Linked DNA regions of Solidesulfovibrio fructosivorans JJ]. The protein of the gene in region 1 interacts with the protein of each later gene in a pairwise test. Links are inferred from orthologs where the notes say so. Each region holds a gene or a part of one and is shown in the gene's direction. Other genes may lie near its edges. The genes, in order: priA and DESFRDRAFT_RS14855.

Evidence for each region.
Region 2: the proteins of priA (region 1) and DESFRDRAFT_RS14855 interact in binary tests that used the Escherichia coli proteins (3 or more experiments, as listed by UniProt). The link is inferred for Solidesulfovibrio fructosivorans JJ] from one-to-one orthologs.

Annotation. Positions count from the first base shown.
Region 1 is NZ_AECZ01000020.1:67,959-71,320, reverse strand. Bases 119-3,172 are described here. They hold priA (replication restart helicase PriA), read left to right. Parts: upstream 119-471; coding sequence 472-2,874; downstream 2,875-3,172. Other genes in these bases: DESFRDRAFT_RS14150 (PAS domain S-box protein), read left to right, coding at 2,924-3,172; galU (UTP--glucose-1-phosphate uridylyltransferase GalU), read left to right, coding at 119-278. In the rest of the region: more of galU, read left to right, coding at 1-118; more of DESFRDRAFT_RS14150, read left to right, coding at 3,173-3,362.
Region 2 is NZ_AECZ01000023.1:9,151-12,300, forward strand. What follows is about bases 172-3,013. They hold DESFRDRAFT_RS14855 (single-stranded DNA-binding protein), read left to right. Parts: upstream 172-1,218; coding sequence 1,219-1,809; downstream 1,810-3,013. Other genes in these bases: DESFRDRAFT_RS14845 (hypothetical protein), read left to right, coding at 172-822; DESFRDRAFT_RS14850 (hypothetical protein), read left to right, coding at 825-1,172; DESFRDRAFT_RS14860 (tetratricopeptide repeat protein), read right to left, coding at 1,991-3,013. In the rest of the region: more of DESFRDRAFT_RS14860, read right to left, coding at 3,014-3,150. UniProt on the Escherichia coli protein: Plays an important role in DNA replication, recombination and repair. Binds to ssDNA and to an array of partner proteins to recruit them to their sites of action during DNA metabolism. Acts as a sliding platform that migrates on DNA via reptation.

The DNA of each region.
Region 1 (3,362 bases):
GGCTCGCCATCGTCGGCCGGTACGTGCTGTTCCCGGACATCTTCTACCATCTGGAGAAGGTGACTCCGGGCCATGGCGGCGAAATCCAGCTCACCGACGGCCTCAAAGGCCTTGCCGGCAACAACCGCCTGCTGGCGGTCAAGATCCAGGGCCAGCGCTTCGACGCCGGCGACTGGGTGGATTACCTCACCGCCAACATCTATTTCGCCCTGCACGACGAGTCGCTGCGCGAGGCCTTGGTGCCGCGCCTGCGCGAACTTCTGCCCTTTGCCGATTAGAGCGCCAAAGGATGAACGAGAGGGGAAACCCAGGAAACCGGGTTCTCCCCTCTCGGGCTTTCCCGTCCCATCGTTGCCCGTCTTGTTGCCTGGATAGAAATCACATTCTGTTATCCTCAAAAGTCTGTGAAGAAGGTGCCTGGGGCAAGAACCTTCCCGTGGGAAAGGTTCTCCCCTGGTTCGTATGCGTCCCATGACCGCCGCCCCCTCGCTGGCCGTCGCCCTGACGGCCCCGCCCTATGCCATCCTGACCTATACCGTGCCGGACGGTTTCACCCCCGAGGACTTTCCGGTCGGGTTGTGCCTGCTTGTGCCGGTTGCCGGCATGTTGCGGGCCGGCGTGGTCTGGGAGGTCGGGACGCCGCCGCCCGAAGGCGTTCGCCTGCGTCCGGCGCTGTGGCCCCTGGAGCGCCGTCCGGCCTGCGACGCCGACTATCTGGAACTGGTGAAAAATCTGGCCAGCCGGCACATGGCCGAGCCCGGCCGCATTTTGGGAACGCTGTTGCCGCGGGGCATGCGCACTTCCCAGGTGGTTTTCGAGGTGACCGAATCCGGCCTGCCCCGGCGCATCGCGGCCAAGGCGCTTTCCCGCCTTGCCCCGGCGGCCCGGGCCGGACTGGTCGCCGCTTGGCGGGAAGGGACCATGGGCTGTAGGCTGTCCGAGGAAGCGGCCGACCCGTTGTGCGCCCTTGCCGCCGATCCGCCCTGGCCGGTGCGTCCCGGCGCGGCCCGCCAGATAGCGGTCCTCGATGCCCTGTGCGACGTCGGCCCCATGCCGCTTTCCGACCTCAAGAAAAAGTGCGGCCCGGATACGCTCACCGTCTTGCGCCGGCTGGTGGGGCTCGGGCTGGTGCGCCTCGACGACGGCGCCGGCGCGGCGGAGTGTGCGGTCGGGCCTCTCGCGGAGCGGGGCGGGGAGACGTCCCTGGCCGCCATGCCGCCTCTGACCACCGCCCAGGCGGCCGCCCTGGAAAGTCTGGGGCCGGTGATCGAGGCCCCGGACGGCGCGGCGCGGCTGGTCTTCGGCGTGACCGGCAGCGGCAAGACGCGTCTTTATATGGAACTTGCCGCCAAGGCCCTGGCGAGGGGGCGGCAGGTGCTGCTGCTCGCTCCGGAAGTGGCCTTGGCCGCCCGGCTCCACCGGGCCGCCGCCAAGGCTTTTCCGGGCTGCCCGCCCTTGCTCTACCACGGCTACCAGCCGCCGGCCGCGCGCGAATTCGCCTTTCGCCGCTCTGGCGGGGACGACGCGCCGCGGCTTGTGGTCGGCACCCGTTCGGCCCTTTTTTTGCCTCTTCGCGACATCGGGCTGATCGTCCTCGACGAGGAGCACGACGGCGCGTTCAAGCAGGAGGACCGGCTGCCGTACCAGGCCAAGGAAGTGGCCTTTTTCCGGGCGCGTCGGGCCGGGGCCCTGCTTGTGCTCGGTTCGGCCACGCCCGACGTCAAGACCTTCCATGCCGCCCGGGAAGGCCATGTGCCCATGGTGCGCCTGCCCTCCCGTATCGGCGGCGGCGGCATGCCGGCCATCGAACTGGTGGACATGCGCGGGGCGCAAAAACTCACCTCCGTGGCCGGGCAGCGCGAAACCGGCGACCGGGTGGGCGTGTTGACCGACCGGGCCGCCGCCGCCTTGGCCGAGACCGTGGCCGATGGCGACCAGGCCATGATTCTCCTCAACCGCCGTGGCTATGCGCCGCTTCTTTTCTGCCTCGACTGCGAGACCCCGGTGCGTTGCCCCCATTGCGATCTGTCGCTCACCTACCACAAGGACCGGGAACGGCTGGTCTGCCATTATTGCGGCCACAGCCGGCCCCACCCCGCGCCGTGTCCGATCTGCGGCGGAGCGAGTTTCCTGCCCATGGGTGTGGGCGCGGAGATGCTTGAGGAGCAGTTGGCCGGCATTCTGCCGGCCGGGACCGAAGTGGCCCGCCTCGACAAGGACATCGCCCGGCGGCCCGAGCGGGCCGAGGCCATCCTGGCCGATTTCGCCTCGGGCCGGGCCAAGGTGCTGGTCGGCACCCAGATGCTCTCCAAGGGACATCATTTTCCGGACGTGACCCTGGTGATCGCGGCCGACGCGGATCTCGGGCGCAATCTGCCCGATTACCGGGCTTCGGAGCGGACCTTCCAACTGCTGACCCAGTTGGCCGGCCGGGCGGGCCGGGGAGAACGGCCGGGAAGTGTGCTCATCCAGACACGCATGCCCGACGATCCCTTTTTCCAATTTGTGGTAAAAGGTGATTTTGAAGGTTTTTTCGAACTGGAGCTTTCCCGGCGCAAGCGCTTGTGCTATCCTCCATTTACACGACTGGGACTTGCGCGCGTAAGCTTTCCCCGGGAGTGGGAGGCCGGCCTCACCGCCGTCGCCGCCGCGGGGGAGGCCATGCGCCAGGTCGCGGCCAAGCTCGGAGTGCGGGTGTTGGGGCCGGCCCCGGCGCCGTTGGCCCTGGTCGCCGGGCGCAGGCGGTTTCACTGCCTGCTCAAATCCCCGGACTGGCAGTGCGTGCGCCGGGTGTTCGCCGCCGGTCGGGAGGCCCTGGCCGGCGCGGCCAAGGTGCGCTTCACCCTGGATCTCGATCCTGTGGACATGTTGTAGACGACCCGGGGGGCGGTTCGAAACGACTCCGCGTCAACAAGGCGGACGGATGGGCATAACGCGACAAAACGGTGAGGACGCCCCGGAAAGGCTGGTCAGCCTCAAACCCGCGCGGATCACCCTGGTCTATTTGCTGGTCGGTATCCTCTGGATCCTTTTGTCCGACCGACTGGTTTCTTCCCTGTTCCGCGACGATCCCGACCTGTTGCTGCGGGTCTCCTCCTACAAGGGGCTTGGGTTTGTCGTCATCACCTCGCTGCTGCTTTTCATCCTCCTGTATCGCCATGTGGCCGCCTTTCGGCGTAAGGAACACGAACTGCGCGAAAGCCGCGAACAGTATCGGCTGGTGGTGGAAAGCGCGCCCGACGCCATACTCATCCACGACGGGGTCCGGTTTGTTTTCGCCAATCCGGAGGCCGCCAAGCTTTTCGGCGCGGCAAGCCCTGAAGCGATCGTGGGCCAGGACGTTCTGAAGTTCGTGCACGAGG
Region 2 (3,150 bases), on another replicon or contig:
TTCTTCGAATATGCGCCGCGCGCGGCCGACGACAGTGCCTCTTGGATCTCCTTGCCGGGAGGCCCCCCTCGGACCCCCTATGCATGGGAAATGGGTGTTGTTGCCAGGGGGCCAATGTAACACCATTCGAAATTCCAAGGTCGCGCCCGAGAAGGCCGACAGGGGAAGCGCGTGATAGACGTCAAAGCCTTACTGGAAAAGATAAAGGCCTCGCCTTACGAGGAAATCGTGGTCGCCGCGCCGCATACCGGCGTGGTCCGTTTCGCCGACATCGACGCCGGGACCCGGGTCGTGCCGACTTCCGGGAGCTACGGCGAAAAGCCGGGAACGCTTCTGGCCAAGCTTACCCGCGAACACAACGACAAGCCCATTTACGCCGAAGCCAAGGGCGTCATCGGCCAAGTGCGCCGGGAACTCGAGGGGACCTTCGTCGAGGCCGGCGCCGAGCTGGGCGTTATCCGCCATTACCTGTCCAAGGACGAGGTCATCGCTTCCATCCTACAGCAGGTGCTCTACCTTTTCCGCGCCCCGGAGCGGGCCAAGTATTATTTCATCCCCAGCGTGGACAAGAAGGTCAAGGCCTCGGGGCCGCGCTCGGTGACGGTCAAGGACGGCATGGAGCTTTTCATCGTTTCGCGTATGAAACGGGAAAAGCCGCTTACCTACGAAGGGCCGGAAGGCATCATCTACGCGGTGTATTTTCAGCACGACCTGAACGTGGACCAGGGCGCGCCCCTTGTGGGCGTGTGCCCCGAGTCCCAGACGAGCCTCATCCAGGACGTGGTCAACCGGGTGCGCACGGACTGGGAGGAAAGGGAGTAGCCATGGGAAAGTACCTGCAGATACGCGTCACGGCGACGACCTATGACGAGGTGGCGGCCGAGGACCGTTACAGCAGGCTGTACGCCCTGGCCTGGCCCGTGGCGGCGACGCCGCCCGTGGAGCACCGTGGCCTGCTGGAATTGACCCAGGCTTTGGACGACAGGGTGCGGCTGGGCGATCTGCCCGGGACCGACCGGCAGGCGCTTTTGCCCGGTGTGGAAAAGGCCATGGCCCTCAAGGCGTCCCTGGAAGCGGCCCTTGGCGACCGCGATCCCAAGAGCGCGGACAGCCTGAGCTACGCCCTGGAAGACGCCCTGGGCGAGCTGGAAAAGCTCGCTCCCAAACCGTAATCATTTTTTGAAAGACGCGCTTCGGCGCGGGCGCAGGAGGCAGTATATGGCCGGCAGCATCAACAAGGTCATCTTAGTCGGCCGGCTCGGGCAGGATCCCAAGCTGACCTATTTGCCCTCGGGCAGCCCGGTGGCCAACTTTTCCGTGGCCACGGACGAATCCTACAAGGACCGCGACGGCAACAAGGTCGAGCGCACCGAATGGCACCGGGTGGCCGTGTACGGCCGTTCGGCGGAGTTTTGCGGCAATTACCTTTCCAAGGGCCGGCTGGTCTATATCGAGGGGACGCTTCGCACCCGCAGCTGGGACGACCAGCAGGGCCAGAAGCGCTATACCACCGAGGTGGTGGTGACCGGGCCGGGACATACCGTCCAGGGTCTCGATTCGCGCGGCGGCATGGCGGCGGACGCGCCCATGGGCGAAGAGGGCTTCGGGTCCCAGCAGGGCGGCCGGCGCTCCTACCAGGGCGGGGGACAGCAGGGCGGCGGACAGCAGGGCGGCGGCTACGGCGGCCCGCGCGGCGGCGGTCAGCAGGGCGGTGGTCCGCGTGGCCAGCAGCCGCCGCGAGGGCAGGACGAGGATCTCGGCCCGGCCTTCCCGTCCGAAGCCTCGGGCATGGACGACGTGCCGTTCTAGCGGGCGCGGCGCGGGATTTTCAGCCCCATCGGGCGGGGACGTCCGCGCGGCAGATCTGCATTGACCGTGCGCCCGGCATGGGGCGTGCCGGCCGCCTTGAAGCGAAAGCTTTTGACGAGCCCGGTGGGGAACTTTTCGTACGGAAAAGTTCCCCACCGGGCTCGTTGCTTTTGAAAAACCTCTAGAAAAGCGCCTTGTCCTCGCTTTTGTCCACCTCGGGCGGCTCGGAGGCGACGTTGCGGGCGCTTTTGGGCGTGGAGGCGAACCCCGGGCCCCGGGCGCTCGGCGGCAGGAACTTGATGGAGGCAAGCAGCGCCTTTTCGGCCTTGGGATCGAAGACGGCCGGCGAGAAGTCGGCCACGCGCTGGCGCACGCGTTCGAGCTGCTCCGGCGTCAGCTGCCGCATAAGCGCCGCCTTGGCCTTGGCGGCCCGGATGAGCAGCGCGTCGCCGCCCGGATCGCGGCTGGCCAGGGTCAGCCAGAAAAGGGCGCTTTCGAAATCGCGCGGCACCACCCGCCCGTCGTAATAAAACGTCGCCAGCATGGCCTGGGCCTGGGGAAATCCCTGGCCGGCGGCCAATCTGTACCAGCGAAACGCCTCCCGGGGATCGGCCGTGGTGCCCCGGCCGGTCAGCTCCATGGTGGCCACGTTGCACCGCGCATGGGGATCGCCCTGGTCCGCCGCCTCGCGCATGAGGCCAAGCGCCTTGGCCTCGTCGGCCGGACCGCCTTTGCCCGTCAGGTACATGAGGCCGAGGTTGAACTGGGCCCGCGAATCGCCGGCCTTGGCCGCCATTTCGTACCATTTGCGGGCGGCGGTGAAATCCGGCGGTCCGGCCAGACCCTTGGAGAGCAGCGACCCCAGGGCGAATCCGGCCTCGGCATCGCCGGCGCCCGCCGCCTCGCGGTAGAAATCCATGGCCTTGGCCAGGTTGGCGGCGCTGGGGAACTCCTCCTCGGACAGGGCGGCCAGAAGCGTCTTGGCCTCGGGCAGGCCCGCCGCCGCCGCCAGCCGGCACCAGCGGAAGGCCTCGGCCGGATTGCCGGCCACGCCCTCCTGGGCCAGATGGAGCAGGGCCATGGCGTACATGGCCTCGGCATCGCCGGCCCAGGCCGCCTGGGACAAAAGCCGCGTGCCCGTGGCCGCGTCCCCGGGCAGCCGGCCGCGCAGCATGCCGAGCCCGAGCAGCGTGGCCGCGCCGGCGTCGCCGGCTTTCGCCGCCTTGTCGCAAAATTTCACGGCCCGCCCGGCGTCGCGCCGGTCCTCGCTTCCGGCGGCGAAAAGGCGGCAGACTCTGCCGGCGGCCGCGTCGTCCGCCTCGCCGGCCTTGTCGTAGAGGG